Regions from separate parts of the Polaribacter sp. 20A6 genome, predicted to be linked through region 2. Evidence: riboswitches for the same ligand, from Rfam matches in the RefSeq annotation. Region 2 holds a riboswitch; the other holds the start of a gene.
What was found. Region 2 has a riboswitch for S-adenosylmethionine ahead of GQS57_RS12290 (O-acetylhomoserine aminocarboxypropyltransferase/cysteine synthase family protein). Riboswitches for the same ligand answer to the same signal wherever they lie in the genome.
Positions count from the first base shown of each region.

Region 1: linked by a shared signal. The riboswitch ahead of GQS57_RS09945 (hypothetical protein) and the one ahead of GQS57_RS12290 (O-acetylhomoserine aminocarboxypropyltransferase/cysteine synthase family protein) in region 2 are both predicted to bind S-adenosylmethionine.

Region 1 is NZ_WTPZ01000003.1:632,109-648,950, forward strand. Features, by position in the region: gene GQS57_RS09925 (mandelate racemase/muconate lactonizing enzyme family protein) at 1-368, shown strand, start outside; gene GQS57_RS09930 (NAD-dependent succinate-semialdehyde dehydrogenase) at 377-1,831, shown strand; gene GQS57_RS09935 (HpcH/HpaI aldolase/citrate lyase family protein) at 1,834-2,598, shown strand; gene GQS57_RS09940 (T9SS type A sorting domain-containing protein) at 3,001-4,389, opposite strand; gene GQS57_RS09945 (hypothetical protein) at 4,921-5,478, opposite strand; SAM-I-IV-variant riboswitch at 5,525-5,619, opposite strand; gene GQS57_RS09950 (MFS transporter) at 6,343-7,944, shown strand; gene GQS57_RS09955 (GH1 family beta-glucosidase) at 7,973-9,361, shown strand; gene GQS57_RS09960 (hypothetical protein) at 9,373-10,749, shown strand; gene GQS57_RS09965 (two-component regulator propeller domain-containing protein) at 10,983-15,107, shown strand; gene GQS57_RS09970 (TonB-dependent receptor) at 15,320-16,842, shown strand, end outside.
Region 2 is NZ_WTPZ01000004.1:510,691-527,532, forward strand. Features, by position in the region: gene thrA (bifunctional aspartate kinase/homoserine dehydrogenase I) at 1-276, opposite strand, end outside; gene GQS57_RS12290 (O-acetylhomoserine aminocarboxypropyltransferase/cysteine synthase family protein) at 364-1,638, opposite strand; SAM riboswitch class I at 1,762-1,885, opposite strand; gene metK (methionine adenosyltransferase) at 2,306-3,562, shown strand; gene gndA (NADP-dependent phosphogluconate dehydrogenase) at 4,013-5,911, shown strand; gene GQS57_RS12305 (Nramp family divalent metal transporter) at 5,933-7,210, shown strand; gene GQS57_RS12310 (FadR/GntR family transcriptional regulator) at 7,255-7,983, shown strand; gene GQS57_RS12315 (polysaccharide lyase family 7 protein) at 7,991-9,118, shown strand; gene GQS57_RS12320 (SDR family NAD(P)-dependent oxidoreductase) at 9,391-10,161, shown strand; gene GQS57_RS12325 (RbsD/FucU domain-containing protein) at 10,249-10,683, shown strand; gene GQS57_RS12330 (polysaccharide lyase family 7 protein) at 10,737-11,801, shown strand; gene GQS57_RS12335 (RagB/SusD family nutrient uptake outer membrane protein) at 12,381-13,709, opposite strand; gene GQS57_RS12340 (TonB-dependent receptor) at 13,729-16,842, opposite strand, start outside.

The sequences.
Region 1 (16,842 bases), on a different contig from region 2:
ATGTTTGTGCAAGTGGAGGTTTAACAGAAGCAAAAAGAATTGCTGCTTTGGCAAGTACAAATGGTATCGATTTAATTCCACATACTTGGGGAACTTCTATTGGTTTACATGTTGGTTTGCATTTTATTGCGAACTTAGAGGCGATTCCTGGTAGAATGTATCAAGCAGATTACCTAATAGAGTTTGATCAAACAGAAAACGGATTAAGAGACAACTTAACATTTCCTAAATTAGAAATGAAAGATGGTATGTTAGAAGTACCAAATAGACCTGGTTTAGGAATTGATGTAGATGAAGATGTTTTACGTAAGTATTGTATCAGTAGTACTACCAATGAAATAGAAATTGAAAAAATATTAAATAAATAAACAAGCATATGAAGACTCAAAACTTCGGATATAAAAAATTATACATTGATGGTCAGTTAGTAGATGCTGTTAGTGGAGAAAGAGAAGATGTTATTTGCCCAGCAACAGGAGAAGTAATTGCTCAGGTTGCAAAAGCAGGAAAAGCAGATGCAGAAAAAGCATTGATCTCATCACAAAAAGGTTTTAAATATTGGTCTAAACTTTCTTTAATAGAAAGAACCGTTTGGATGTTAAAATTGCGTGATGCAATTTTAGAAAAATCAGATGAGTTAAGAAATGCAATGGTGCATGAAATGGGTAAAACCTATGCAGGTTCTGAAGAAGATATATTAAGACTTACAGAGTCATTAGAATGGTACCCAAATGCCATGAAAAATTTAAGAGAAGAGCAAATTCCTGATTATGAAGGTACGCATACTCATAAAATGATTTCGAAACCAGCAGGAGTTGCTATTGCTTATTTAGCATGGAATTTTCCGTTATTAAATGTTGGGTATAAAATAGGACCAGCATTGGCTTCTGGTTGTTCTTTAATTATTAAACCATCTAGTTTATCGCCTTTATCTGCATATATGGTAGGTGAAATTTTAGAAAGTATCAATTTTCCAGCTGGTGTGGTTACCATTTTAGCAGGTTCTAGTAGAGAAGTGGCAACACCAATGACTACCAGTAAAATTCCTGCAGTAATTACCATGATTGGTTCTACGCAAACAGGACAAAGAATTATTGCTGATAGTACAACTTCTATCAAAAAATTAGGAATGGAATTAGGAGGAAATGCTCCTTTTATTGTTTTTGAAGATGCCGATTTAGAGTTGGCTTTAGATTTAGCAATCGGATTAAAATTTGGAAATACAGGTCAGATTTGTGTGGCTGCAAACAGAATTTTCGTTCATAAAAATATCTATGACAAATTCTTAAAGGAATATGTAAAAAGAGCATCAGCATTAAAAATAGGTTTTGGAACTAAAGAAAATCCAGATGTATTTATGGGCCCTTTGGCTTCTAGGGGATCTAGAGACAGAATGTTTGAGTTAATTGAAGATGCTGTAAGTAAAGGAGCAAAATTAGAATATGGAGGAAGTATTCCTGAAGATTTACCTGAAGGAGGAAACTGGATGCAACCAACCATTATTTCTGGTACTACAACAGAAATGAAATTGTTTAGAGAAGAAACTTTTGGTCCTATTGCAGGTGTAATGTCTTTTGATACTGATGATGAAGTTTTAGAATTAGCAAACGATACAGAATTTGGTTTAGCTTCTTATATTTTTACAAACAATAACAAGAGAATAGAAAGATTTACAGAAGATTTAGAGTTTGGAGAAATTCAAATTAATGGTGTAAAATATGCTATTTATTTACCTCACGGTGGATTTAAAAATAGTGGAATTGGACACGATTGTTCACACCTAGCTTTAGATGATTATTTAGTTAAGAAACGTATTACATCAGCACTATAATTATGACGAAAAATTTATTACAAGCTAGTTTAAAGGAGGGTAAAACACTTTACGGTCCTTTTTGTAAAGTACAAGACCCTGCAATGGTAGAAATTGCTGCTTTAGGAGGTTTCGATTTTGTTATTATAGACATGGAGCATGGTCCTTACAGCATAGAATCTACTCAGAATATGATTAGAGCTGCAGAGGCTAGAGGAATTACACCTGTTGTAAGAGTTACAGAAAATTCTGAAACTTTAATTCTAAGAACTTTAGATATTGGAGTTAAATGCATTCAGGTTCCGCAAATATGTACCAAAGCAGATGCGGAAAGATTAGTAAAATCTACCAAGTTTTATCCGAAAGGAGAAAGAGGTATGTGCAGATATGTAAGAGCAGCAGAGTATACAAATATTAGTGCGGCAGATCATTTTGGAAAAGCAAATAATGATATTACAACCATTATTCACATAGAAGGAATGGAAGGTATTAATAACTTAGAAGAAATTGTACAAGTAGATGGTATTGATGTGATCTTTTTAGGTCCTTATGATTTATCTCAATCTTGTGGTGTTCCTGGTTTGGTTAATGATCCTAAAGTAGTCGATGCTATGAAAGGTGCTGTAGAAACTGCTAAAAAATACGGTAAGTTTGTAGGTACTTTTACAGAGACTCCAGAGAAAGCAAAAATGTGGAAAGACATTGGTGTACAATATATTTCTTATGCGGTAGATGTTGGTTTAGTTATGAATTCTTTTAAAGAAATTACTGCAAAACTTAAAGCTTAAGCAAAAAACACTATAAATAATGAAACCCTATAACTGAAAAGTTATAGGGTTTTCTTTTGCCTTAAAATTAATGAATCAATTTAAACCTGTCTCTTCGACTTTTTTAGGAGAAGTTGTATAAAGAGGTTAAATACAATATACGTAATATGATGTGATTTCTTTTAGAGACTTTCAATCAAGATATATTTTGATTTCAGTAGTGTTCGAAAGGACAAAACTAGGAGGGAACTGAATTGATAATAAAGCTGGTCACTTCTGCTTTTTTGGAGATGTCACATAAAGAAGATAACACACAACATGAGTATTACTATATGATTTCCTCTATTAAAGGATAAACAAAAAAAGCTAACAATTTTAAATTGCTAGCTTTTATAAAGTACGTAATTTGTGGAAAATAATTATTTAGTTTTTAACTAATTTCTTTGTAGAGATTCCTTTGTCTGAAGATATTTTAACTAAATAAACAGATTTAGTTAAAGAAGAAACATCAATAGATTTTGTATTCGTAGTAGAAAGTACTTTTTTACCTAACAGATTAAAGATTTCAACTTTATTAAGCGTTTCTTTAGAGCTAATAAATAATTGATCTTCTGCAGGGTTTGGATACATTTTTACTTCTTCTAATTGATTAGAATGAACATTAGCAGTAGGAGCATCTTCTATAATTGCGCTCATTTGATCAAAATAAAGAACGTCTCCAGCAACACCATTTACAGTTGTGTTTTCTGCATCATAATTATAACCAAGCCACATTTCTATATTGCGAACTTCTGTAGCAGTGTTTGTATGATTAAAAGGAAGAGGAATGGCAAAAGATAATTCTTCCCAAGTATTTGCAGTACCACTTGTGCTAACAATTGTGGTAGGATAACCATTAAGTTGTAAGTTTTCTCCAGCAGCATTTGTGGTTTTTAATCGAACCATAATTGCTATAGGAGTTGTTCTTGAAGATCTTACCCACATTGTTACCTTGGCTTGTTTTCCGTCAGTAATAATTCCAGCAGCATAAGGCTGTGAAAAATCATTAAAGTACCAAAACTGAGCATCTTGATCTTTAGTAAAAGTACTTTTAAAACTTTTGGTTCCATCTTTAGCAAAATCTGTAGATAATTCTCTACCTAATTGAGTTGTATTTCCCCTAAAAGTATAACTTCCTACGACATCATCAAAACTAGGGTTTTTAATAAATTCAGAATATGTAGAAGGAGGTAATTCTGTTAAAAATTCAATTTCATCAATATATAATTTAGCTCCTGATGGGTCTGTTAAAGCACTACCAGCTCTAAATAATATATCTAATGTAGTAACCTCTCCTGTAATAGCAGACACATCTAAATATATTGTTTGAAATCCACCAGCAAATTTAGCTAACAATACGCCATTATTATTTTGAGTATCAATGCTAGAAGGTTCATCTGTTGTTCCTGCGGGTCTAAACTTTCCTTGTACTTGTACATTTATAGCCTCTGTTTCGTTATAAACTTTAACTTTAATGTAGTTGTAAACGTCTGCATCTAATACAATAAAAGCATCATCTCCGCCTTGTCCTCTTCTAATATTGGCATTGTTATTTGTTGTGCCAGATTCAGTTCTGTCTAGAGTTAGTGCCCCATCAGAAGAGGGTGTAGTAGTTCCATCATCCCAAGATACTGTTCCGGGACCATAGCCTTTAACCCAAGATTGAGCATCGGTTGTAAATTGATAATGTGTAGGTCCTTGTTGTGCAGCTATTTTTGTGGTAGTAAAAAGGACTACAGCCATAAATAAAATTTTAAAGTATTTTTTTTTCATAATAAATGGTTTATAGTGTTTAAAATATTAGTTTTTTATATCTATAAAATTAATTTATATGTTAGCATATTTCATGCTAAATATTACCTTTTACTTGCGCTGGTTTATCCGAAATATAAAATGTAAGTTGTTTGTATTGTCTTGTTTATGTCTTGAGTGATTTTTTTTTTTGTTTTAAAATATGTAGGTAAAAACTATACTAAATTTCCTACTATATTTAAGTTGTTATTACTTAGGTTTTTTTAATTGTATAGCTGAAATAAAATTAGATTGTAGATGTAAATGTCTGTTTTAAAAGTAAGAAATTGGTCTGTTTGATTGCCCTTAAATTTATCTTAATAGTCTAAATAGTTCTCAATTATGCTCGAATTAGTTAACTTCGACTATACTAGCATTAGAAAATTTAATAACAGAAAAAATAACAACCAATTAAGTTAAATAAAAGGGAGTTAACTAACCTCTATTAGATTGTTTTAATTCTTTTTAGTCTTCATTTTTCATGAATATAAACACAGATATCTGGTTATGAGTTTATTTTGTTTTTATAAACTTCCTTTCTTGAAGCCATTTTTCTAATTCTTCTTTTCCTCCTTTACGTTTACAATATCCACATCCCCATTGATCGTTTGTAGTTACCACTTGTATAAAATGGTTTCCTCCTGATGGGCAATTTGCAGTCCAACTATTCTCATTAAAACCTGTTGGTTTAGGATGTAATTGTTGTTGCTCTAAAAAAGTAATTAATGGTGTAATTTTTTGAATTGCTTTTGCTTTCTCAATGGTTTTAGGAGTTTTTATATCAGAAATGATTGTCTCAAATTCAAGTTGTGTAAAAATAACGCTATCCTTTAAAGTAGGATAACCGGTATAAAAATGGTTTGCTTCAATTAATTGATGAATAACATAAATAATATCTTCTTTTTTTGTGTCAAATTGTAATTTGTATTGAACTTTAATTTCTAATTCATCATTGTGGTAGGAATAAGTAGTCATTAAAAAGTGAAATTCATTTTTAATGGTTGCAGTGCTCCCGAAATCTAATTCAGAATTCATTTTAACGCCTTCTTGCGTTGTAAAAACAGTTTTCATAATACATAATTTAAAAGTTATGCATCAGGGAAATATAATAAAAAAGGAGGTTCATTTATTTTGACTGAACTGTCCGTATTCTAAACCACCGTGACTGTTGTGCTCGGTTGGTACGCATTTTTTGCGTTCCTGATACAGGACAAAAGTAAGAAATATTCTTGGACAACATAATTGTAAATTTAATTTGTTTCTAAATGGCATCTATTTTATATTGATTAAGCGAACCTGAACCTAAAGTGAATTATCTTTTGAATAATTATTTTCTAGTTTTATAATCTGTTCAGCATATTTCCCTGCATTCCGCGAAAAGCTTTATTTCAGGAAAAACGCTTCTCTAAAAAAAGCCTTGGACACAACTTTAAAGTCTCCGATTTAGATTTTATTTGACCACTTATTCTCTAAAAAAAATTGAGGAGAGGTCTAGCTCCATTTCTAATTTAGAAAAGTATTGCATAGATCAAGATAGTAAATAAATGTCCTGTAAAAGTTTATAAAAACTTGTTATTAAAAATGATTTACACTTTCTCAGATGTAGTTTAGTGCAGCGTTCTCGATATGATAAGTCTTTCAAGTATTTTTTAGATATATGGTATTGCTAAAGTTTCAGTATCTCAAGATATAAAGCTTTTTTATTTAACAGATATGTTTAATGATTGAATTATAGGGGTGTACCAAATGAATCTAACTCTTCATTTTGATTATTATTATTATTATTATTATTATTATTTGGTGTTAGAACATATCCCCCCCTTAAAAAGCACATTTGTCTTACTTCACTTTTTAGAATAAATATTTTATTTACAGTTGAGAAATAGCATAAAATAATTGAATGTTTTTTTTGAAATCAATTTAGAAAATTAATGCATGTTAGACATAAATAAAGTATCGTTAAAAGAAAAAATAGGATATGCTCTTGGAGATGGTGCTGCCAATATAGCTTGGAGAGGTGTTGCCGCATTTCTATTTATATTTTATACCGATGTTTTTGGATTGCATCCTGCAACAGTAGGGCTTTTAATGTTGGTATCTCGTTTTAGCGATGGTATTAGCGATATTTTAATGGGTATTATTGGCGACAGAACCAAATCTAAATACGGTAAATTTAGACCTTGGATTTTGTGGACAGCGGTTCCGTTAGGTCTTAGTCTTTCGTTGTTATTTTCTAGTCCCGATTTAAATCCAACAGGTAAAATTATTTATGCTTATATCACCTACATTGCATTTACCTTAATTTATACAGCAAATAACGTTCCTTACGGAGCATTAATGGCGGTAATGACGGGTAATGATAAAGAAAGAACAAGTATTGGTTCTTTTAGAATGGTTGGGGCATTTGGAGGAGGAATGTTGGTACAAGGAGCCTTACTTTTTTTGGTTGCTTATTTTGGTAATGTAAACCCAACTATTAAAGTTGATAAATTAGATACAGAAAGATTTAAAGTTGAAGTCTCTGCACCAAAAGATGTTTTAAACGCAAATATTAAAACAGAAAACGGAATTGCTTTATTTACTTGGGATACTCTTGAATCCGAAGAAAATATTCCGACCAAAGGAAAGAGCTTTACCATAGAAGCTAATAAAAATTACACATTTATTGTAACCGGAGAAAAAGACATCAATAAAGAATCTTTTTCAATTATAGATCAAAAGAAAGGATATAGCAACTCTATTTATGTAATGTCTATTTTCTTAACCTTGTTTATGATTATTACTTTTTATTCAACAAAAGAAAGAGTATTACCACCTAAAGACCAAGAAACAAACTTAAAACAAGATCTAAAAGATTTAATTACAAACAAACCTTGGTTAATTTTATTAGCAATTGGCCTGTTATTTAATGTGTATAATTCTATAAAACAAGGAATTGTTGTAGTTTACTTTACACATTATTTAAATGATCAATTATTGGCCGCCAGTTTTATGGTTGGCTTAATGTTAGCCTCTATTGCAGGAGCAATGATTACCGCTCCTTTAGGTAAAATATTAGGAAAACGAATGTTGTTTATTTGTGCACTATTATTTTCTGGAGGTGTAAATGCATTACTAGTTTTCTGTGGTCCAAATGATATTTCTATGATTTTCACCTTAGGTATTATCTCTGAATTTGGTGCGGCAATTCTGCCTACTTTGTTCTTTGTAATGTTAGGAGATGCAGCAGATTATTCAGAATTTAAAAACGGACGGAGAGCAACAGGATTGGTATATTCTGCAGGTTCTTTTGCAACAAAATTTGGAGGCGGAATTGCAGGAGCAATTATAGGTTTGGTTTTAGCTGCATTTCATTATAGTGGTCAAGATTCGGTGGCAATTGAAGGTGCATTACCAGGAGTTGTTATGTTAATGAGTTGGATTCCATCCATAGTTACCATTTTAGCAGCGATTGTAATGTTCTTTTATCCGCTTACCCAGACTAAATTAGATGAAATTACATCAGAATTAAACGCAAGAAGATTACTAGAAAAATAGAATATATAAAAATATTGATACTATACTTATGAATAAATTTCCGAAAGATTTTGTTTGGGGAACAGCTACATCATCATATCAGATTGAAGGAGCTAGTGATTTAGATGGAAAAGGGCCGTCTATTTGGGATGCTTTCTGTAGCATTCCTGGTAAAATAAATAATAATGAAACAGGTGATATTGCTTGCGATCATTATCATAAATTTAAAGAAGACATACAGTTAATGAAAGATATGGGCGTTAAAGCCTATCGTTTTTCTATTGCTTGGTCTCGTATTATGCCAACAGGAAAAGGAGTTGTTAATGAAAAAGGAATTCAGTTTTATTCTGAGTTAATTGATGAACTTTTAAAAGCAGATATCGTGCCTTGGGTTACACTTTATCATTGGGATTTACCATTGGCGTTACAAATGGAAAATGACGGTTGGTTAAATAAAGATATTACCGATTACTTTAAAGAATATGCTGATATCTGTTTTGATAGGTTTGGTGATCGTGTAAAAAACTGGATTACATTAAATGAACCTTGGGTAGTTTCTATTTTAGGCTACGGACAAGGTGTTTTTGCTCCTGGTAGAGTTTCTAATTCAGAACCTTATTTAGCAGGACATCATTTAATTTTATCACATGCAAAAGCTGTAAAGTTATATCGAGAAAAATATACGCATCAAAAAGGAGAAATAGGAATTTCTAATAATTGCGATTGGAGAGAACCTTTAACAGATAGTAAAGAAGATAAAGACGCTGCAGAAAGAGCTCTAGAATTTTTTATCGCTTGGTTTGCAGATCCTATTTACAAAGGAGATTATCCGAAGGTAATGAAAGAACGATTAAAAGAACGTCTTCCTTCCTTTTCTAAAGAAGAGAAAGAGTTAATTACAGGTACTTCAGACTTTTTTGGACTAAATCATTACACCACCATGTTTGCCGCAAATTCAGACGGAATTAAAAAGGAAGTTGCTGTAAATGGAAATGGAGGAATTTCTGAAGATCAGGATGTAGATTTGTCTGTAGATAAAGATTGGAAAGTAACTTTAATGGACTGGGCAGTGGTGCCTTGGGGATGTAAGAAACTTTTAAAATGGATAGATAAACGTTACAATAAACCAAATATTTACATCACAGAAAATGGTTGTGCCTATCCAGATAAATTAATAGATGGTAAAATTGATGACCAAGAAAGGTTAGATTTTTATCAAGGATACTTAATAGCTTGTCAAGAAGCAATACAAGATGGCGTAAACTTAAAAGGCTATTTTGCTTGGTCTTTTATGGATAATTTTGAATGGGCTCTGGGATATGAGCAAAGGTTCGGGTTGCATTATGTAGATTTTACAACTTTAGAAAGAATACCAAAAAAATCGGCACATTGGTTTAAAAAAGTAATAAAAAACAATAACGCAGAAGTAACATTATAATCAAATTAAATATGAAAAATATACTAAAATTTACAATCATTATTATAAGTATCTGTTTTGGTTGCAATAAACCAATAGATAAAATAGAAGAAACAACAGCAACAAGAATAACAACAGCAAAACCTATAAGTCCATATTTCTTTGGTCAGAATTTGTGGTTAACAAATAGGGCAGAAGGTAGACCAGGTTACATTCAAGAATCTCTTTGGGGAAAAGTAAAAGAAAGTGGGCCAACAATCATTAGAATTGGCGGTAATGGTTATGATGTTAAAATGCCACCTATGGAGACTTTAGAAACTTGGGTAAAATCTATTAAAAAAATTGGTGCAGAACCGTTATTTCAAGTTTCTAAATTAGAATCTGCAGAAAGAGCTGCCGAATTAGTAAAACATTTTAGTAAAGATAGTTTAAAAGTTAAATATTGGTCTATTGGAAATGAACCTTACGGAATGTCTAAATGGTCTATAGATTCAATTTCTAACATGATAAAAACGTATGCTACGGCTATGAAAGTTGTAGACCCAGCAATTAAGATTTTTGTTCCAGATGCAGCCTCATATTATAATGATTTATACGAGGCACTACTATTAAGTGATGAAAAAAGTGTTGCTGGACGTGATGAAAATGGAAATTGGTATATAGATGGTGTAAATTTTCACTCGTACCCTAATGGAAAGGAATATACGAGAAAAGATGTTATTTTTAATTCTGTAGACAAAATTCGTGGTCAAATTTTAAGTTTAAAAGAAGATATAGATGCCTCTAATTTAAAATATAATAGAACAGGAGATGCTGCATTAACTTGGGGACTTACAGAATTTAATATTACGTATTCTAACCCAGATGACTTAAGTATAGAAGGTATTTCTGTACCTTCATTTATAAACGGTCAGTTTTGGGTAGATGTATTTTCTTTATCAATGGAATATGAAGCTTTTTGTGTAACCCCTTGGTGTATTCAAGAAAGTGATGTTGCAAAAACCTATTTTGGTTATATTGGTAGTCCACCAAACTTTACACCTCATTCTACGTATTACCACATGCAAATGATGTCAGAAAACATAACAGGAAACTATGTTAAAATGACTAGTAATAAAGGGTACTTTAAGATTTTAGGTTCTGAAAATGAAGCTCAAAATAGTTTCTTATTAATGAATCAAAGTGAAAAAGACTCTTACAATTTTGATTTGAACTCTTTAAACAAAAACACAAAAGATGATTTGATTTTAACATCAGAAAACGAATTAAAAGCTAATTTTAAAGGAACAATTGCCCCAAACAGTACAATGGTGCTTGTTTTTAATAAAAGTGGAGTTCTTAAAAAACAAATTCTTTACACCATTGAAATGGCAAAAAATAATAAAGCTCCAGAGGTAATCGTATTTTAAAAAAGAATACATACTAAAAGGAAACTTTTAACTTCTTTGAACAACTCTTAATTGTAAGAAATGTTCGAAGAAGTTAATTTTATTAATACCAAATGCTCAATTTAATGAGTACTTTAAATAACAAGAAACATTACCTTTAATAAAAAATAAAATATATTATTTGTTAAGTTTCTAAGGTTAGCTTATTTTACATAAGTTTATTTTTTTTAAGCTATTAGAGTAATAACATCCTCATGAAAAACATATATTTCTATTTTCTGCTATTTATTATTTCGTTTTCTTCTAATGCTCAAAAATTAGATTTAAAGTTTAATACAGTAGAATACAACGACAACTTTCCTCAAAGTAATATTTCTGTAATTACTCAAAGTAAAAGAGGGTTTATTTGGATGGGAACAGATAATGGTTTATTGCGTTATGACGGTTATAATTTTATACGATATTATACCAAAAATAGAGAAGATGGTACTATTAGCGATAACAAGATAAATACTATTTACGAGGATGTAAATGAAAATTTATGGGTTGGAACAAATCATGGAGTTAACCTTTATAATAGAAATACAAATGATTTTAAAATTATTGATATTCTAAAAACAAAAGGAGGTAGAAACTATATTTCTTCGTTTGTAGAAGATGATCAAAACAATTTGTGGGTTGGTACTTTTGGAGGCGTAAGAAAAATTGATAAGGAAAATCATTTATTAAAAGATGTTTTTAAAACAACAAATCCTAGTTTAAGTAATAGCAAGGTATATTCTTTATTTTACGATAAAGAACATGGTGTTTTAGTTGGCACAAATGCTGGTTTAAAAAGTTTTAATCCTGAAACAGGTTTAGCAATAGAATTACCTTTATCAATAAAAGAGAACAAGTTATTTCATCAAAATAGAATTTTAAAAATAGTAAAGGACCACCAAGGAGATTTGTGGTTTGCAACGGAACGTGCAGGGGTATATATGTTCTCGAAACGTAGTAATAAATTTATAGCTATTAAACATTTAGAAAGTGATAAAAATACTATTTCATCTAATAATGTAAAAGATATTTTATCTATTGATACTAATACTATTTGGTTTGCTACAGATAACGGTTTAAATGTTTTTAAAAAAGATACACAAGAATTTTTTAGCTATCAACACAATCAAATAATAGCATCAACAATTAGTGATAATAATATAACTAGTTTATTAAAAGATAGAGAAAACAGTGTTTGGTTAGGAACAAAGATTGGTAGTATTAACTTTTATAATGAATGTAATTCTAATTTTGTTAATATAAATGAAAGTATAGAAGGAGAGTTTGGTTTAAACAATAGTATTGTTAATGCATTAGCCAGTGATGTTGACGGCTCATTATGGGCAGGAACAAATGGAGGTGGTTTAAATCATTTAAACTTTAAAACTAGCGTTAGAAAATCTTATTTTATAAATTCCTTTAATGGAAATGGTGCAAACGTTATAAATTCTGTTGAAAATAAAAATGAGAATACTCTTTTATGTGGAACATTAATAGGCTTATTCGAATTTAATAAAAAGAAAAAAACATTTCGTAAAATAACCATAAATGATAAGGATGTTCAAGTAACTTCTCTTGCTGTAGATAACGAAACTATTTGGGTTGGTACAGACGGAAATGGATTAATTGAAGTTTCTAAAAACGGTGATATTAAAAATTATATTAAAGATACTTCTAAGAACTCTATTAGTGATAACTTTATTATAGACATAAATAAAGTTGAAGAAGGTTTATGGATTTCTACACAGTTCGGACTAGATTTTTATAATAAAAACACGTCAACATTTACAACTTATTTTAAAAGTGAAAAAGCATATTCACTACCTAACAATACATTAACTACTGTTTTTACAGATTCTAAAAATAGACTTTGGATTGGCTTAGGATATGGAGGTTTAACTTATTTTGATAAAAATAATAATAAGTTTTATCTAATAGATGAAGGTCTTGGGTTAACCGATGATACTATAAAAAGTATTGCAGAAGATAATGATGGTAATTTATGGGTAAGTTCTAATAATTTACTGTTTAAAATAAAATTTAATGAATTTAGTGTTCCTTTTATAAAATCAAATCTAGAAATTCTAAGTTATGGTACTAAAAACGGAATTACTGTTAAAAGTTATTCCATTAATTGTTCTGAGAATATAGAAAATAAAATTGCTTTTGGAGGTGGTAAAGGTTTCGTGTTATTTGATCCAAACACCATTAAAAAAACAAAAAAAGAAAGTGAAATAGTTCTTACAAAATTAATGGTTAATAATGAAGAAGTGAAATTCTCTATAGATAACCCAATATTAAAAAAAGATATTTCTGAAGCATCGGAAATAACGGTAAACCATAATCAAAAATTTATAGGACTTCAATTTAGTTCTTTAAATTTTATTCATACCGAAAAAAATAATTACGCCTATAAATTAGAGAGCACCTTTGATAAAGGTGATTGGCAGAATATTGGTACGCAAAATAACATAAACTTGGCCGCTTTAGAAGCCGGAACCTATGTTTTAAAGTTAAAATCATTACATCAAGAAGGTCTAGAAAACCCAACATTAGTAAAATCATTAAAAATTAAAATACTTCCACCATGGTGGCAAACTAATTTAGCTTATTTTCTATACCTACTGCTTTTATTGTCTATTATCTTTTTAATTATGAATTTTATTAGAAGTAAAATGTACATTAAACAGGCGCTTGTATTAAAACAAACAGAAAGTATAAGACAGAAAGAGCTTTATAATATGAAGTTAGACTTTTTTACGAATATATCTCATGAAATAAGAACACCTTTAACTCTTATTAAAGGCCCTGTAGAAGAGCTTTTAGAATTAAATAAAGAGGATGAAAAAAACTATAAAAAACTTTTAAATATCAAGAAAAATTCAGAAAGATTATTAAACCTGATTAATGAGCTTTTAGATTTTAGAAAAATTGAAAGTAAGCAAGCTAAACTCTTTTGCGAAGAAAAAGATATTGTACAATTTTGTTTCGATATTTTTGAATCTTTTAAGGGACTTGCAGTTAAAAAGAATATTGATTACAAATTTGTAATGAACTCTAAAGCAATCCCTCTTTTATTTGATACATATCAAATGGAAAAAGTTATCTACAACTTGTTAGGTAATGCTTTTAAATTTACTAAGAAAAATGGGAAAATAGTACTTTCTATTGAAGAAGTAGCAGAGGATAATAATTGGGTAGAAATAAAAATAAAGGATAATGGAATTGGTATTCCAAAAGGTAGTAAAACCAACGTTTTTAAAAGCTTTTTTCAATTAAATGAAAGAGGATATAAAAATGTAGGTAGTGGTATTGGTTTGGCATTATCTAAAACAATTGTAGAGCTACATTTAGGAAAATTAACGATCGAAAATGAAGATAGTTCTTGGACTAATACTGTCTTTAAAATCTCATTACAGAAAGGTAAAGAACATTTAAAAACACCTTATGCAATAGAAAACAAGATAACAATTGATGATCCAGTTTCTATTATACCAACTATAGAAACACCTATTTCTCAAATTATACAAAACAACAATGGTAGTCATGAACAAGAAAATTTTGAAAATGATACTAGCAAAAAAACGCTTTTAATAATTGATGACGAAAGAGATATTAGACAATTTATAACAGATATTCTACAAGAAGAATATCATATTATCGATTTTTCTAAAGCACAAGATGCTCTTGATTATATGGTAAAAGAAATTCCAGATTTAATTATTTGTGATGTAATGATGCCAGAAATGGATGGTTTTGAGTTTTGTAAGCATATTAAAACTAGTGAAGGAACCAATCATATTCCAATCATTTTATTAACGGCAAAAGCTTCTACACAAAGTAGAATTGAAGGATTAACTATTGGGGCAGATGCATATATAAGCAAACCTTTTAGTATTAAAGTTTTAAAATTAAATATTATTAACTTATTGTCTTCCAAAGAAATATTAAGACAAAAGTTTAGTGGAAGTTTTATTATAGACTCTAAACTAGATAAAATAGACGACCCAGATGAGTTGTTTATTAAGAAGTTAATGAAATTGATTGAACAAAATATAGAAAACCCAGAGTTTGATGTTAATGGGTTGGTTTCTGAAATAGGAATGAGTAGAACGGTTTTGTATAAAAAAGTAAAAGCACTTACCAATCATTCTGTTGCCAGTTTAATTAAGTATTTAAGGTTAAAAAAAGCTTCAGAAATATTAATTAAAACAAATTGTAACGTTTCTGAAGTTACTTATTTAGTTGGTTTTAATGATCGTAAACATTTTAGCAAAGAATTTAAAAAAGTATTTGAGGTTTCTCCTTCCGAATACAGAAAAAAGATGCTAGAAAAATAAAATTAATAGTCTAATAACTTTTTATTGTTTTAAAAAATAGTAGAATTTATCTTCCTATAACCCCTTTAAACTTAAAGAAAACACATTCATACCCCAAAAAATGAATGTATTTAACCCTATCTAACTTTCATTTATTTGAATCTTTGCTACAGCCTATTTTCAATTCCGATGGTTAAATTAAAAATCAACTAAATTCTAAGAAAGATTTAAATATGGAAGAATACAAACAAACAAATATGATTAATCGAGCTAAAAAACTTTTTAAAGTAAGCTTAATTATTTTTATGTGTAGCTTTTATAATACTATAAATGCACAACAGAAAACAATTACCGGAGTAATAACGGATGATACCAATATGCCAATACCTGGTGTTAGCATAATTATTAAAGGTACCACAACGGGTACGCAATCAGACTTTGATGGTAATTTTACCATTAAGGCGGCAAAAGGAGATACTTTACAATTTTCATATATAGGTATGAAAACAGTATCTAAGTTAATTGAAGATTCATTTGAGCTTAGCATAATTATGAAATTTGATGCGGTGTCTTTAGATGAAATAGTTGTTGTTGGATACGGTACACAGAAAAAGAGTGATCTTATTAGTTCTGTGGCATCTGTTAAAACAGAAGAGATGATGAAAGTTGCTACATCTGATGTAGGAGAAATGTTAAGAGGTAAAGCTGCTGGTGTACAGGTTACACTTGGAGATGGAGGTCCTGGTAGTTCTTCAGAGATTCTTATTAGAGGTCAGAACTCTATTAGTGGAGGAAACAGTCCTATAGTGATTGCAGATGGTGTACCTATAGAAAATATTAATGATATTAACCCAAATGATATTGCTTCTATGGAAATCTTAAAGGATGCAGCAGCACAAGCAATTTATGGAGCTAGAGCATCTAATGGAGTTGTATTAATTACTACAAAAAGAGGTAAGGAAGGTAAGATGTCTGTTTCTTACAATGGTTCATCAGGAATACAAACCATAAACAGAAATTTTGATATTTATAGTGGAGAGGAATTTGCTCAACTGAAAAGAGAAGCTAGTAGAAATTCTAATTTAGGAGTTTTTTTACCAGATGATCAAATTTTTTCTGATTTAGAATTATCAAGTATAAATTCAGGTAATTATATAGATTGGGAAAAAGAGATAATAGGTGTTGGTAGTACACAAAACCACAATTTAAGTATTGCCTCTGGTACAGATAAAATGAGTGTGTATACCAGTTTAAATTATTTTAATCAAACAGGTGTTATTAAAAACTCTGATTATAATAGAGTAACTGCAAGATTAAATGTTGATCAAAAATTAAATGATTGGTTAAAAATTGGATTAAACACTTCTTTTCAATATGCTAATTCAAATAGACCAAATGTTGGTAACATAATTCTTTCATCAATTACAACATCACCTTTAGGTAAAGTTTATAATGATGATGGATCTTTAAGAATAGAACCAAGTGGATTTGAAGAAAACAAAAATCCTTTAATCAATTTAAAAGAAACAAATACAGACGATAGTAATAGTAATAATATTATAAATATTTTTATGGACGTAACTCCATTTAAAGGTTTTAAATATAGATTAAATGCAAGTAGAAGAGCTTGGAACCAAAAAGCTTTATCGTATAACTCTACAAATTCTATAACAGGTATTTCTAGTGGTGGTTTAGCAAACGGTAGTGTTAGTTACAATGATATTGTAGAATTACAGTTAGAAAACATTTTTACTTA
Region 2 (16,842 bases):
AATTAAAATTCCATCGAAACCATTACCAGGAATATTAAAGGATAAAATGGTATAGGTTTTAGTATTAATTGCCTTTTCATCTCCAACAATATCTCGCCACCAACCTTCTTTACCTGCAACATAAGAATTACCCGTAAGTGCATGATTTACCAAAATGATAGGAGCTGTTCCTAAATCTTGACCAAAAACCTGGTAACTTAAATTCATTTCCGAAATTAAGGCACCTGATTCTGTAGTAAAATCTTTTATTTTGATATGTTGTAATGGATGTTCCAAGTTATTTACTGAATTTTAAATTATTGTCTATTTAAGCGCAGTCAAAAATAATAATAGTTCTCGACTGCGCTTGAACAGACACACTCATTATATTTTTGAAAAAGCTGCTGTTAAATCTGCTTTTAAATCTTCTAAATCTTCAATACCAACAGACAACCTAATTAAATCTTGACTTACACCTGCACTTGCTTGTGCAGCTTCATCTAATTGTTGATGCGTTGTACTTGCTGGGTGAATAATTAATGATTTTGTATCACCAATATTTGCTAATAAAGAGAATAATTTGGTATTATCAGCGATTGTTTTTGCTGCTTCAAAACCACCTTTTACTCCAAAAGTTACCAAACCACTTTGCCCTTTTGGCAAATACTTATCTGCTAACGTTTTGTATTTATTACTTTCTAAACCAGGATAGTTTACCCAAGTAACCTCTTCTTGTGCTTCTAACCAAGTTGCCAAAGCCAATGCGTTTTTAGAATGTTGCTTAATTCTAACTGGTAAAGTTTCTAAACCTTGAATAATATTAAATGCGTTTGTTGGACTTAAAGCTGCACCAAAATCACGTAACCCTTCTAAAATTAATTTAAAAGTAAATGCTGCTGCACCTAAAGCTTCATGATATTTTAAACCATGGTACCCTGCAGAAGGCTCTGTAAATTCAGGGAATTTTCCGTTTGCCCAGTTAAAAGTTCCAGCATCAATAATTGCTCCTCCTAAAGAAGTTCCTTGTCCGCCAATATATTTTGTTAAAGAATGAATTACAAGATTTGCTCCATGCTTAATAGGATTTAATAATGCTGGTGTTGCCACTGTATTATCAACTATAAAAGGAACTTCTGCTGCTTTAGAATGTTCAGCAATTGCCTCTAAATCTAACACATCTAATTTAGGATTCCCTAAAGATTCTACAAAAAATGCTCTTGTGTTCTCTTGAACTGCAGCTGCAAAATTATCTGGATTATCAGCATCTACAAACGTAGTTGTAATACCTAATCTTGGTAAGGTTACACTTAATAAATTATACGTTCCACCATATAAACTACTAGAAGCTACAATATGGTCTCCTGCTTTTAAAAGTGTTAATAAACCCGTTGCAATTGCACCTGTCCCAGAGGCAAAAACTACGGCTCCAATTCCGCCTTCTACAGCCGCTAAACGATCTTGTAAAATTTGGTTTGTTGGGTTATTTAATCGAGTATAAATAAAACCTAATTCTTTTAATGAAAAAAGGTTTGCAGCATGTTCTGAGTTGTTAAAAACATATGATGATGTTTGGTAAATAGGAACTGCTCTTGTTCCTCCATTTTGTGTTACATCATGCCCTGCATGTAGTGCGTTTGTTGCTAATTTGTGCGTACTCATTTTTCTATTTTTTTTGAGTTAATAAATGATTAAACCAAAAGTCGAATGCATCAAAAATTTGATGTACTTACTAGAAAAATGTTATTAAGAATTTTACAAATACACGGAAGTGTAATTGTTTATGGGTTATCTATCCAATTTCTGATAAATGAATCTGAAATTAAGTAGAATTTAGCACCTTCTTTTCCTCACGAAAAGGGTTGCTAAGGTTTCAACGGGTCTTTCCCTCCACCTTTCTTGATAACATTTCGATAAGTTATTGAACTTTCTGAATGCAAATATATGTTTAGAAAAATTTAATAACCAAGAAAAAATCAATTTATTTTTTAGAAATATAAATATCACATTAAAACCCCTTGTTTAATAAGTATCAAATAAATAACAAACAATGAAGTTTGTTTTATTGATGATACCATAATAAAATATTATGCTTAAAAATTATGTTATTAGAATTTAAGCTGTAACTTTGCAAAGAATTTTAGAGGAAAAATTTGAACTGATTGCAACCTCTGACGCTGATATTTATATCTGCTGAAACAAAAAATGCTAAAGCAGTAATATTCTACTACTTTCAGCGACTTATGCAATCTCTTTTTATTTTTCTTGATTTCCAATAGGAAGAACACGTTTAAAAAAAATCAATTTTTAATATTAAAAAAGATTTATTATGTCATATTTATTTACCTCAGAAAGTGTTTCTGAAGGACACCCAGACAAAATTGCTGATCAAATTTCTGATGCTTTAATCGATAACTTTTTAGCATTCGACAAATCTAGTAAAGTGGCTTGTGAGACCATGGTTACAACCGGTCAAGTATTTTTAGCAGGAGAAGTAAAATCTAAAACGTATTTAGATGTACAGAAAATTGCTAGAGATGTAATTAACAAAATTGGTTATACCAAAGGAGCTTATATGTTTGATGGAAACTCTTGTGGAGTTTTATCTGCAATCCACGAACAATCTCCAGATATTAACCAAGGTGTTGATAGAGCAAACCCAGAAGAACAAGGTGCAGGAGACCAAGGAATGATGTTTGGTTATGCTACTGATGAAACTGAGAACTATATGCCTTTAGCATTAGAATTATCTCATAGATTGTTAATTGAATTAGCTGCTTTACGTAGAGAAAATAAAGATATTCCTTATTTACGTCCAGATGCTAAATCTCAAGTTACTATTGAGTATTCTGATGATAATGTACCACAAAGAATTGACGCTATTGTAATTTCTACACAGCATGATGATTTTGACAAGTCTGATGATGTGATGTTAGCAAAAATTAAAAAAGATATTGTTGAAATTTTAATTCCTAGAGTGGTTGCAAAATTACCTGAGCATCTTCAGAAATTATTTACAGACAATATTACTTACCACATTAACCCAACAGGTGTTTTTGTTATTGGTGGACCTCACGGTGATACTGGTTTAACAGGTAGAAAAATTATTGTTGATACCTACGGAGGAAAAGGAGCTCACGGTGGTGGTGCTTTCTCTGGAAAAGATCCTTCTAAAGTTGATAGATCTGGAGCATATGCAACAAGACATATTGCTAAAAATTTAGTTGCTGCCGGACTTTGTAAAGAAGTTTTGGTACAAGTTTCTTATGCAATTGGTGTTGCTAAACCAACAAGTATAAATGTTGAAACGTATGGTACAGCTACTGTTGATTTAACTGATGGAGAAATCAGTAAAAAAGTAGAAGCTATTTTTGATATGCGTCCTTATTTTATAGAAAAACGTTTAAAATTAAGAAGCCCTATTTATTCTGAAACTGCTGCTTATGGTCACATGGGAAGAACTCCAGAAGTAAAAACAGTTACATTTACAAATCCTATGGGAGAAACTACGAGCGAAGAAGTAGAAACTTTTACTTGGGAAAAATTAGACTATGTAGATGCAATTAAAGAAGCTTTTAAGTTGTAAAACTTAAAAATATAATTAAAAAAAGCCTTTAGAATTTATTTTCTAGAGGCTTTTTTTATGCTGAATATATTTAACTACACTTAAAATAGTATCAGAAATTAGAAAGCTAAAATGTATTCTAAAAAACAAAGTTCATTTATATTTCGTTCAAATAAATGGACACTCACTTAATCAACAAAAGATATTTTTACTCTTTTATTTTTGATAAATAATCCATCGATAAAACTTTATACGAATAGATATTTTATCATTTTTTTTCTACCTCTAAAATTAAACTCCTTTAAAACCATATTCTAATAAATTATACACATTAGAATTATGTTACAGAAAAAAACATCTTTTAAACTAATTTTCAAGCAATTATCTGTTTTCAAAAAAAAGAACAGGATACAGGTACTTTTAATTTAAAAAACATATATTTGGGTGCCCAAACTGGTTAACCAAAAAAATATGAGCAATTTTAAAACAAACATTACATTTATTATGGGAGTTTCTGGTTGTGGAAAAAGCACCATCGGTCACTTATTATCTAAAGAATTAAATGTTCCTTTTTTTGATGGAGATGATTTTCATCCGAAGAAAAACATTTTAAAAATGTCTAATGGAGAAGCCTTAAATGATGATGATAGATTCGGTTGGTTACAAACATTAAACAAATTAGCAATAGAACAATTAAAGGATAAAGGTTGCATTATAGTTTGTTCTGCATTGAAAGAGAAATATCGTGATATTTTAAACACAAACATAAAAGATAGTGTAAAGTGGGTTTTTCTTGATGGTTCTTTCAATCAAATTAAAGAAAGAATAAATCAACGTGAAGGTCATTTTATGAGTGCTGATTTATTGAAATCTCAATTTGACATTTTAGAAGCACCAAAAAACGCTATTAAAGTCGATATAAGTTTAACGCCTAAAAATATTGTAAAAGTGATTAGTAAGGAATTATCAAAAAAATCGGAATTTGGATTATTCGGATTAGGAGTTATGGGGAAAAGCCTTGCTCGAAATTTAGCTAATAAAGGGTTTCATATATCTCTATTCAACAGACATGTTCCAGGTATAGAAGAAGATGTTGCTAAAAATTTTAAAAATGAATTTAAAGAATTAGCAACAAGTCTTCCGTTTGACCATATCGAATCTTTTGTAAATTCTCTAGAGACGCCAAGAAAAATCATGTTAATGGTGAATGCTGGTAAAATTGTAGATAATGTTATTGAAGATCTATTGCCTTTTTTAGAAGATGGAGATATCTTAATAGACGGAGGAAATTCAAACTACAATAAAACCAAAGAACGCTTTGATTATCTAAAAGGTAAAAACATTCATTTTGTTGGCGCTGGGGTTTCTGGTGGAGAAGAAGGTGCTTTAAAAGGTCCATCTATTATGCCCGGAGGAAGCAAAGAAAGTTATAAAGGCGTGCAACCTTTTTTAGAAGCTATCGCTGCTAAAGATGCCAACAACTTACCTTGTTGCACCTATATAGGTACAGAAGGCAGTGGTCATTTTGTGAAAATGGTACACAATGGAATTGAATATGTAGAAATGCAATTGTTAGCAGAAGTGTTTGTAATGTTAAAAGCATTAGGGCATAATCCGGATGAAATAGCAGATATTCTAGAATCTTGGAAAGAAACAACAAACAGCTATTTATTAGAAATCACCATCGATATTTTAAGAAAAAAAGAAGGTGATGATTGGTTAGTGAACCAAATAATGGATAAGGCAGGAAATAAAGGAACAGGAAACTGGACTACCATAACTACCGCTCAATTAGGAGTGCCAAGTTCTATGATTGCTACTGCTCTATTTGCTCGTTATACTTCTTTTTATAAGGATGAAAGAATTGCTGCAAGCAAAAATTTAGCAACAAAAATCAACACTAATTTTAACGTTGCCATTGATGATATTTTAAAAGCATATCAATTTGCAAGAATAGTGAATCATTATCAAGGTTTTAAATTGATACAAGAAGCGTCTAAAAACTACCAATGGAATTTGAACTTAAGTGAATTGGCTAGAGTTTGGACAAACGGTTGTATTATTAGATCTGAATTAATGGTAGAATTGGTTACCATATTTAAATCTACAGACAATATTTTAACTGATGAAACCATCATTGATAAAATAAAAACGCTAAAACCTAGTGTTAAAAAAGCAGTTTCTGAATGTATTTTAAATGAATTACCGATTCCTAACTTTAGTGAATCTATTAATTTCTTAAACAGTTTTGCCATCGCAAATTCATCAGCAAATTTAATACAAGCACAACGTGATTATTTTGGGGCTCATACCTACCAAAGAATTAATGACGAATCAAATAAATTCTATCATACAGAATGGAATAATTAACTAAATAAAAAACAATTAACTATGACAACACCCCAAAATAAAAAGTCATTCCTACAAAAAATAATAGCAGTTATTTTAGGATTTGGCCCTGGGATTTTCGCCATTGGATATACCATTGGTACAGGTAGTGTAACTTCTATGATTGTTGCAGGTAGTAAATTTAACATGCAACTCTTATGGGTACTTTTAATAAGTTGCCTTTTCTCTGGTGTACTAATGTTTACTTATGGAAATTATGCTTTAATAACAGGAGAAACAGCTCTTTATGGCTTTAAAAAACATTTTAAATATGGTAAAATATTCGCCATTTTAATCATTGTTGGTATTACGTTTGGCCAATGGAACTCTTTAATGGGAATTTTAGGTATTTCTGCCAATATTATTTTTGAAATATTAGCCATGAACTTCGAAGGTTTAATCGCCTATAAATATGAAACCGTTTTAATTACTGCAATTGTAATAATTATTACTTTTTACTTATTAATGTTGGTAGGTAAATACACCTTTTTCGAAAAAATACTTGTCATTTTTGTAAGCTTAATGGGGCTTTCATTTATACTTTCTTTATGTTTTGTACAGCCACTTTCTATGGATGTAGTTAAAGGTTTAATACCAACAATACCAGACGTAGCAGGTGGTAAAATGTTAGTTGCAGCCTTTGTTGGTACTACAATGGCATCAGCTACCTTTTTATCAAGGCCTTTGTTTGTAAAAGGAAAAGGATGGACTATTAAAAATTTAGATCAACAAAAAAAGGATTCTATAACAGCAGCAATTTTAATCTTTATTATTAGTGGTGTTATTATGGCAGTCGCTGCAGGTGCATTGTATTACCAAGGGAAAGAAGTTACCCAAGTTTTAGATATGGCAAATACTTTAGAACCTGTTGCAGGGAGTTGGGCAGTTTCAATTTTCTTTTTTGGAGCATTAAGTGCTGGTTTATCTTCTATTTTCCCGTGTTTACTAATTGCTCCTTTATTAATTGCCGATTATCAATCAGGAAAACTAGACACCAATTCGCGTCAGTTTAGAATCATAACTGCAATTGCGTGTTTGGTTGCATTAATAGGTCCTGCTTTTGGAGCAAATCCAATAGAAATTCAAATTTTATCGCAAGTTTTTAATGTGTTTGTTTTACCAATTGTTATTCTAGGAATTATTTTAATAGTAAATAATAAAAAAATAATGCAAGGCTACAAAACAAGTCTTTTTGTAAATATAGGATTATATGCATCACTGCTATTTGCGTGCATCATTTCTTACAATGGAATATTAGCTCTTTTAGAATATTTTCAATAAAATAATTACGTAGAACCCCTAAAAATAATAGAATAATCAATTTTATGAAGATAAGCCTGATAGATAATAACGAAAAGAAAACCTTAGAAAACAATGTAATTTGCATGATTAGAGATTTAATTAACTCTAAAAATTTAGAACGAGGAGACAAATTACCTTCCGAGAGAATTATGTCTGAAAAGTTTGATGTAAAAAGAAATCACATTAGAGAGGCAATCAGGAAATTAGAGTTTTATGGAGTTATAAAATCAATGTCTCAAAGCGGTACTATTCTAAGTATTGGATTAACAGGTTTTAATGGAATGGTAGATGAAATTATTTCTCTAAACACTCCTACTTTTAATGAACTCGTAGAAACCAGAATATCATTAGAGTTAAAGACTGTTAGTTTAGCTGCTCAAAGAAGAACAGAAACAGACTTAAAACGTATAAAAGACACTTTAAATGATTTTAAGGCTAAACTTACTGAAGGAGATGATTATTTAGAAGAGGATTTATTATTTCATTTGGCAATCGCAAAAGCAAGTAAAAACAATACAATGATTTCGTTAATGCTTTTAATTACGCCACCTATTCTTGCTACTTACGACAGAAAAACGGTTTGTGAAGGAGATAAATTGATTTCTGAAATAAAAAAACACGAGGATATCTATTTAGCCATAGAGTCTCAAGATTCTAACCTTGCTACTAATATGATGAAAAAACATTTTAATAAATTATCTACACATATTAAAAGTAGCGATTTAAATGATAACAAAGTTGAACTTAAATAAAAATAAAATGAATAAAAAAATGATTAAATCTGCATCAACCATATTTGTACTTACCATTTTACTAGTATTAAATAGTTGTAATAGCAAGCCTAAAAAGGCTGATAAAAGTGAAATTAAAAAAGAAACTAAAAAAACAGTTTATGCAAATGACGTTATTCCGTTTTTCGATCATTGGAAATTAATATTAGGAGACGGTACTAATGTTGGTGTTGCAAACAACCTTGAAAACAAAGATTTCTTTTACGCTACAAGCGATGAAAGCGGAGATTGGGTTGTTTTTAAATCACCTAACGGTGGAAACACACACGGAACATCTAACAATACAAGAACAGAATTAGCGCAAGTAAAAAAATGGTATCCTAAAACTGCGAATGACAAATTAACAGCTACACTTAAAGTCATGAATGTATCTGCAACTGGAGATGCTCGTGTAGCCGCTTCACACGCCGTTGTTGTTGGTCAAATTCATAGTGCAGATAAGCACGAAAATGAACCTCTTAAAATATTTTATAAGAAATACCCAGGACATACAAAAGGATCTGTGTTTTGGCATTATGAAATAAATACAGCAGGAGAAGATAATTCTGGAAGATGGGATTATTCTTATGCTGTTTGGGGTGATGACTTTTCAGTTGTTGGTACAGATGCAAACACACCGCCAGAAGAACCAAAAGACGGAATTGCATTGGGTGAAGAATTTAGTTATGAAATTGAAGTTAAAGACGGAATCATGAACTTGAAATTTACAAGTGAAGGACACGAAACTAAAACGTTTACAAAAAACTTAATTGAATCTGAATACACAACAAAAGCTGATATTCCTGAACAAACGAAAAAATTATTTGGACCGCTTGGTCAAGATGGTGTAGAACGCAAAGAAGCTTACGCAGGTGAAGGTTGTTTTTTTAAGCTTGGAACTTACAATCAAACTAACGGAAAATCTCCAGAAGTAAACAGAAACTGGTGTTCTGGTGCAGAAACACATGGTGGAGATGTCAAAAAACAATATGCAGATGGAAACTATGCAGAAGTTTGGTTTAAAACTGCGAGCATCACTATAAGTAGTAATTCAGTTTCTAACGATGGTTATTTTTCTAAAAATGATTTATTGTATCAAAAAGAAGCAAAACACTAAAAGAAATATTTTATTTCATTATTGTCCGATAAAAGACAAAAGACCGCTTCGCTTTTAGAATTAAGAACAAAGACTTCACAAACAAGTGTAACCTAAACTAAAATTAGCTTGCCTTTCTAATTAATCTTATTTCAAAAAAACAAGGCTGTCATTTAATAAATACGTACCCCCCTTATTTTAAAGAGGTTTATCAAACTAAATAAAAAAACAATCGGACACTAATAATTTTATTTATTAGTCCATTAAAAAAAACTAACAAACACAAGAATAACATGAAGAACGATAATAAATTAGTTGGAAAAAACATATTAGTCACTGCTGGTGCACAAGGAATTGGGGAATCTATCACCAAACATTTTATAGATAATGGTGCGCATGTAGCAATCCATTATTTTTCTAGTGCAGATACTGCAAACCAATTAGTAGAATATGCAACGAGTAAAGGACAGAAAGCAATTGCTATTGCAGGAGATTTAACCAAAGAAGCAGATGCTAATAAAGTAGTAGAAAAAACAATAGAAGCATTAGGTAGTTTAGATATTCTTATTAACAACGCAGGATCGCTTGTTGCAAGAAAACTGATAGGAGAAATGGAAGCAGAATTCTGGCATAAAGTAATGGACATTAACATGACTTCTATGATGTTTGTAACAAAAGCTGCAGCACCTCATCTTGCAAAAAATGACAATAGTAGTATCGTTAATTTGGCTTCACTTGCAGGACGTAAAGGTGGTCATCCAGGATCTTTAGTGTACGCGACAAGTAAAGGTGCTATTTTAACATTTACAAGAGCATTATCTACAGAATTAGGCCCTCAAGGAACAAGAGTAAATGCTGTTGCTCCTGGACTTATCCTTGGTACTTCTTTTCATAATACACACACAACAAAAGAATCTGCAGCAGAAACAACTGCTGGAATTCCAATTCAAAGAGCTGGTAATGCTGCGGACGTAGCTCGTGCTGTTTTATATTTAGCATCAGAATATGATGGATTTATTACAGGTGCTACCTTAGATATTAATGGTGGTGTTTACAATATGTAATTATAGCTTTTAATAAGATATTAAAACACTAGGAACTTTACTGATCTCTAGTGTTTTAAATTTAATCAATTACTAAAAAATTAAATTATGTTAAAAACAGCAGTCATACACCCAACAATAATGGAAGTGCTTGCAAGATCAGGTCACTTTGCACAAGTTGTTATCGCAGATGGTAATTTACCTGTTGGCGCAATGACAGGCCCTAACTCAACCACTGTACATCTTAATTTTCGTCCGGGTCTTTTAGATGCACTTACCGTACTAGAAGGTATTTTAGAAGTTTGTCCTGTACAAGGTGCAATTGTAATGGAAAAGCCAGCAGAAGCAAATGCCGAAATTCATAATGAATATAAAAATTTATTAGGTGATGTAACTTGGGACGAAATGGAACGTTATGCTTTTTATGATAAAATTAGAGATCAAAATACGACCTTAATTATTCAAACTGGAGAACAACGTCGTTTTGCAAATTTGATTTTAACTGTTGGTGTTGTTAAAATGGCAGAAGAAAGAAACTTTTAAAAACAAAATTCCGAGTGCATTTATAAGAATTATATATCTAAAATAGAAACAAAATGAAAATAACAATCACTAAATCATCTTTACAGTCTTTTTTAATGATAAGCTTAGGTTTATTGTTAATTGGTTGTTCTAATCCAAAGAAAAAAAAAGAGCAGTCTAAAGAATTAGAAGCAGTCACTTACCCTAGTGATGTATTACCCTTTTTAAACGAATGGAGTATTCTTTGTGGAGACGGTACAAAGTATAAAGAATTAGTAGACGTGGAACATAAAAACTTTTTTTATGTAGAGAATGAAGAAGGAACTGATTGGGTAGTTTATAAAACACCTAACGCTGGTATTACTTCTAGAACATCTAGTAATACAAGAACAGAACTAGGTCAGAAAAAACATTGGATACCAGAAACAGGTGGTAAATTAACGGGTACCTTAAAAGTACAACATGTTTCTACTTCTGGTGATGCTAGAGTAGCCGCTTCTTATTCTGTTGTAGTAGGACAAATTCATAGTGATGAAGGTCATGAAAATGAACCAATCAAAATATTTTATAAAAAATTTCCTGGTCATACAAAAGGATCTGTTTTCTGGAATTATGAAATTAATACAGAAGGAGATAATTCTGGGAGATGGGATTATTCATCTGCCGTTTGGGGAAATGACATGTCTGTTGTTGGACCTGATGCTACCACATACCCTGAAGAACCTAAAGATGGAATTGAATTAGGTGAGGAATTTAGTTATGAAATTAATGTATATAAAGGCATCATGTATTTAACTTTTACAAGCGAAGGACATGAAACAATTAAGTTTACAAAAAACTTGTTGAAATCAGATTTTTCTAAAAAGTCAGATATTCCTCAACAAATATTATCACTTTACGCAGCAATTGGTCGAGATGGTGTAGAACGTGAAAATGCATATGCTGGAGAAATAAATTATTTTAAACAAGGTGCTTACAATCAAACAAACGGTAAAAATCCTGAAGATAATATTGTTTGGAGTACTGGATCTGAAACTTACAATGGTGATATCGCTAAACAATATGCCAACGGATGCTATGCAGAAGTTTGGTTTAGAGAAGGAACTGTGGGAGAAGGTACATTGCCTGATGAAGAATAATATCAATTTTAATTAATGATTTTATTATAAAAAAGGATATACTTATTATATTTATTTAAAGCTCAAAATACACTTCATTGGTATTTTGAGCTTTTTTTATGATTAAAAATAAAGTATAAATACAATTAAACCTTCACCAATTACAACAAATTACTTTGATAGATATCATTACCTTATTTTTAATAGAAAAGAATATAGTCATCTTAATATCTAATACTCTCGAATATAAAACGTCTTCAAACTATTCAATAGCATACAGTCTTACTTGGTAATCATCTTTTATTAAGGGCAAACCAATTAATAAATCCTCTTTAGCTTTCAACTTTCTTGAATGCTCAACACCTAAAATCATAGGTTAACTACTATATGTTATCAGTAAAACCATGTACAATCATAAACAGATAACAAAACCAATAACACCTTCCAAAATACTTTACTACAGGGTTAAAAATAAAGACTAAAACAAACCATGTGCTGTATTAATAGTATTGCAAAATAATTTTATTAGAATACAAAAAAAAGGGTTGCAACTTTTAAAAGTTGCAACCCTTAGTAAAAACCAATTTAAAAACTTAATTATTAGTAACCAGCGTTCTGAGTAATTACTCCATTGGTTGCTGTTATTTCTGATGTTGGAATTGGAAATACATAATAGTTAGGATTAACTGATAATCCCATTTCAGCATCAACTGTACCTGTTCTTACCAAATCAAACCATCTATGTCCTTCTAAAGCTAACTCTAATCTTCTTTCTTTAGCAATTGCTTCTCTAACATCTGCTTGAGAGCTTATTGTACCTGTTAAACTATTTAAACCTGCTCTACTTCTTATATCATCTAACATAGGAAGTACAGTGCTTGCAGGAGAACTAGTTTCGTTTAAAGCCTCTGCATACATTAAAATAACATCAGACAATCTCATTTCAATAAAATCTTGTTCTAGACCTCCAGTGTATTTTACACCTACTCCATTAACGGCATCAACTGTTAACGCTTTTCTTAAATCTGTATTTGCAGCAGTATCAGTACTTGCGTCAAATGCAGCAGTTAAACGAGGGTCTAACGGAGTAAGAGATTTTGTATCAGCTCCTTCAAACCATCCTACAAATGTAGAAGATATAGAAGAACCTTCAGCATTTGAAACCGATGTAGATAATTGAGTTGCAAATAATCTTTCTGAACTTAAATCAGTTACAACATCCTCAAAGTTAGCTTCTAAACTAACACCTGCAGCAGCAGCTCCATTTACAACAGAAGCAAGCTCTGTTACTGCACTCGGAAAATTACCTCTGTGCATATAAACTTTTCCTAGAAATGCACGTGCAGCAATTTGTGTTGCTCTACCTTCTTCTAATCCAGAATTGTCTAAACCAGCTATAGCAGCTTGAAAATCTGGAATAATTACATTATTATAAATGTCTTCAGCTGGTTGTCTCTCCAAAATAGATAAATCTGAAGTACTTGGTGTAGCAGATAAATTTACTGCAACATCACCAAAAATTGTTACAAGTTTAAAATAAGATAAACCTCTTAAAAACTTTGCTTCTGCTACCTCTGTAGACTCCGATGAGTTTTCTATTACATTGTTTGCACTTAAGATTGACTTGTACAGGTTTGTATAAATTGGATTAAAAAAGGCTTCTGTCATATCTCCACCTGATAAATCTGGATCATAGGTATCTAAAGATGTAAATGGATCCTCTAACATTAACATGTTATCTGCTCTAAAATCACCTAAAACTATTTGTGACATTGCAACTCCTGTATGATAATAATATGCTGCATTTAAAACAGGACCATATACCTCTAAATTACTTGATTCTAAATCTAAAGCGGGTGTTTGTTCTAAGTCATTATCGCATGATGTAAATAACATCATTGCCGTTAATACTATATATATAGTTTTCATTTTTCTCATTTTTTCTTAATTAAAAATTAACATTTAATCCAAAAGTAAAACTTCTAACAATTGGACTTGCACCTTCTTGGTATCCGTAAGTTGTTGGACCTCCGTAGTTACTATTTTCGGTCTCAATCCCTTCAGGATTAAATGAAGTATAATCATTACCCATTATATATAACAAATTTGTACCTGCAAGATATAATCTCAATGAGCCAATACCCATTTTACTTGTAAAATCTGAATTAAGAGTATAACCAATAGTAAGGTTTCTTAGTGCGATGTATGATGCATCTTGAATTAAAGCTCCATGTACATCTCTAGTTTGTAAATAATGTTTACCATTATTATCAGCAATACCGTCACTATTAGCATCAAAAGCAGTGTTTGTTGCATCACGGAATTGAGATTGCCAATAGATAGGATCGATATTATATAATTCTGCTCCTTGAGATCCTTGCAACTGGAATGATAAATCAAAATCTTTATAATTCATATTACTTGATACTCCCCAATAAAAATCTGGAGTAGCAGAACCTAACTTTACGTAATCATCTTCATATGTGATTTGACCATCATTATTTTGATCTACTACGTATTGTACACCACTAGTATAACCAATAGATCTTGTTGGGTCTTCTATATAAATAGATTCTACTTGACCTGCGCTTTCATATCCCCACATTTCACCAAGTTCTCCACCAACATAATTTCTAAACTCAACACCTCTACCACTAGGACCTCCATATATTTGACGAGGTAATTCGTCTACAGCTCCTAAACTTGTAATTTCTGAATTAACAGTAGATAAATTCGCTCCCATGCTCCAAGTAAACTCATCATTTTGGATAATTCTAGCATTTAATTCTAACTCTAAACCAGAACTAGTAATATCTCCACGGTTAAGTCTAACCTGATCTGTACCAAGAACTTCAGAAACACTTTGTTGAATCAACATGTTATTCACATCTGATGTATAATAATCTACACTAAATTTTAAACGGTTATCTAAAAATCCAGTATCAACACCATAATTAGTTTCTTTATTTGTTTGCCAAGTTAAATCAGCATTTGCAACTTCATCAGGAATTAAGAACCCTGTACCAAAAGCAGTTGAAGAAGTTCCTAAAACACTTAATGAACTGTAAGATCCTAAATCAGATGAAGTCCCTAAAGATCCCATACTAAATCTAAGTTTTAATGTACTTAATGTTTCATTGTCTTGTAAAAAATCTTCTTTATGTACATTCCAACCTAAAGAAACTGCTGGAAATACTGCATATTTTTCATTTGCTCCAAAACGAGAATCACCATCTCTTCTAATTGATGCAGATACTAAATATTTATCGTCATATGCATAAGCAACTCTACCAAAAATACCTCTTCTTGCTTGCACTTCATCAATTCTGTTAGACACTACATCTTCCGCATTAAATAAAGAGTAATTTAAAGGTAAACTAATCGGCACATTTGATCCATAAGATTCTAAACCTTTAAATTTTGTACTTACAAGTTCAACTCCAACTACAGCAGAAAGATCATGCTTATCAGCTATTACTGTTGCGTAATCTAAAGTAGTTGTACTTAAAATGGTAGATTTTTTAATATCTGAGATGTCTAAAGCAGTCTGATTAGAACGTTGTTGACCATCTGATAATATTCCTCTATAATAATACAACTGTACATCTTGTACATCTGCTCCAAAAATGGTTTTGATATTTAACCCATCAGCTATTTCATATTGTAAATAAGAACTTACATTACCATAAAATGTTTTTTTAGTTCTTTCTGAATTGTCAAATTTAGCAGCTACACCTGCATCACCAGTTCCTCCAATACCATTCTGATTTCTACCATATTGCCAATCATGAGCAACATCACCTGGCTGTAAATCATAAATACTTGTAGCATCTAAACCTATACCTCTATAATCTTGGTCAAATGAACGACCAATATTATTACCTGTAAAACCAGAGTCAGCTAATGCTTGTCTTCTAGTATCTAATTCTTGAACAAAATCTATTGAAGCTTGTGTATGATAAATAGGACTAATACTATATGCTCTTAAAAGGTCTCTCATTTCCCAAGGCACAATATCTTGGTTACCATAAAACCCATTCATACTTAATCCTGCCTTAAACTTATCGTTCAAATTAGCATCAATATTCATACGTCCGTTAAATCTTTCATAACCTTGTCCTTTAACAATACCTTCAGTATTTAAATATCCTACAGAAGCAAATGCTTTTATATTTTCTGATCCACCACTCACACTAAAATCGTGACTTGTTGTAGAACCATCTTGAAAAAGCCAATCTTCCATACTCACCACATCTGGTGCATTTTCATAACCCCATAACCTATACTCTAATAATCCAGCATCTGTTTGTGTAAGATCATAAGCATCTGTTTGCAATTCTTTTGCCCATTCTCCAGAAGTTTTAAGCATATCAATGTCTTTCACATATTTTCTAGAAACACTTGTATAGGCATTATAACTGAAATTTAATTTCCCTGTCTTCCCTTTTTTAGTAGTAATTAAAATTACACCATTTGCACCCAAAGAACCATAAATAGCAGCAGAAGCAGCATCTTTTAATACTTCCATACTTTCAATATCATTTGGATTAACTGTTGCTAAATTTCCAGAAATAGGAAATCCATCTACAACAATTAACGGATCTGAATTGCTTGAAAGAGATGATCCTGTTCTAATTTGAATTTTTGGATCTGAACCTGGCTCTCCACTTTGGTTTTGAATTAAAACACCAGATAACTTACCTGTTAAAGCCTCATCTACACGTGCAACCTGAACAGATGCAAGATCTTCTCCTCCAATTTTAGAAATTGAACCCGTAAGGTGAGATTTTTTACTAGTACCATAACCTACCACAATAATTTCATCAAGTGCACTAGCATCTTCTACTAAATTTACACTGATATTATTTCTGTTGTCTACTTTTACTTCTAGCGGTGCAAAACCTAAATAGCTAAAAACTAAAGTAGCATCTCCATTAGAAACTGTTAAAGAATAGTTTCCATCAAAATCTGTTGAAGTACCATTTGTTGTTCCTTTCTCTTGAATACTAACCCCAGGTAGCAAGCCTTCACTTACACCTCCTGTTACAGTACCCGTTACTTT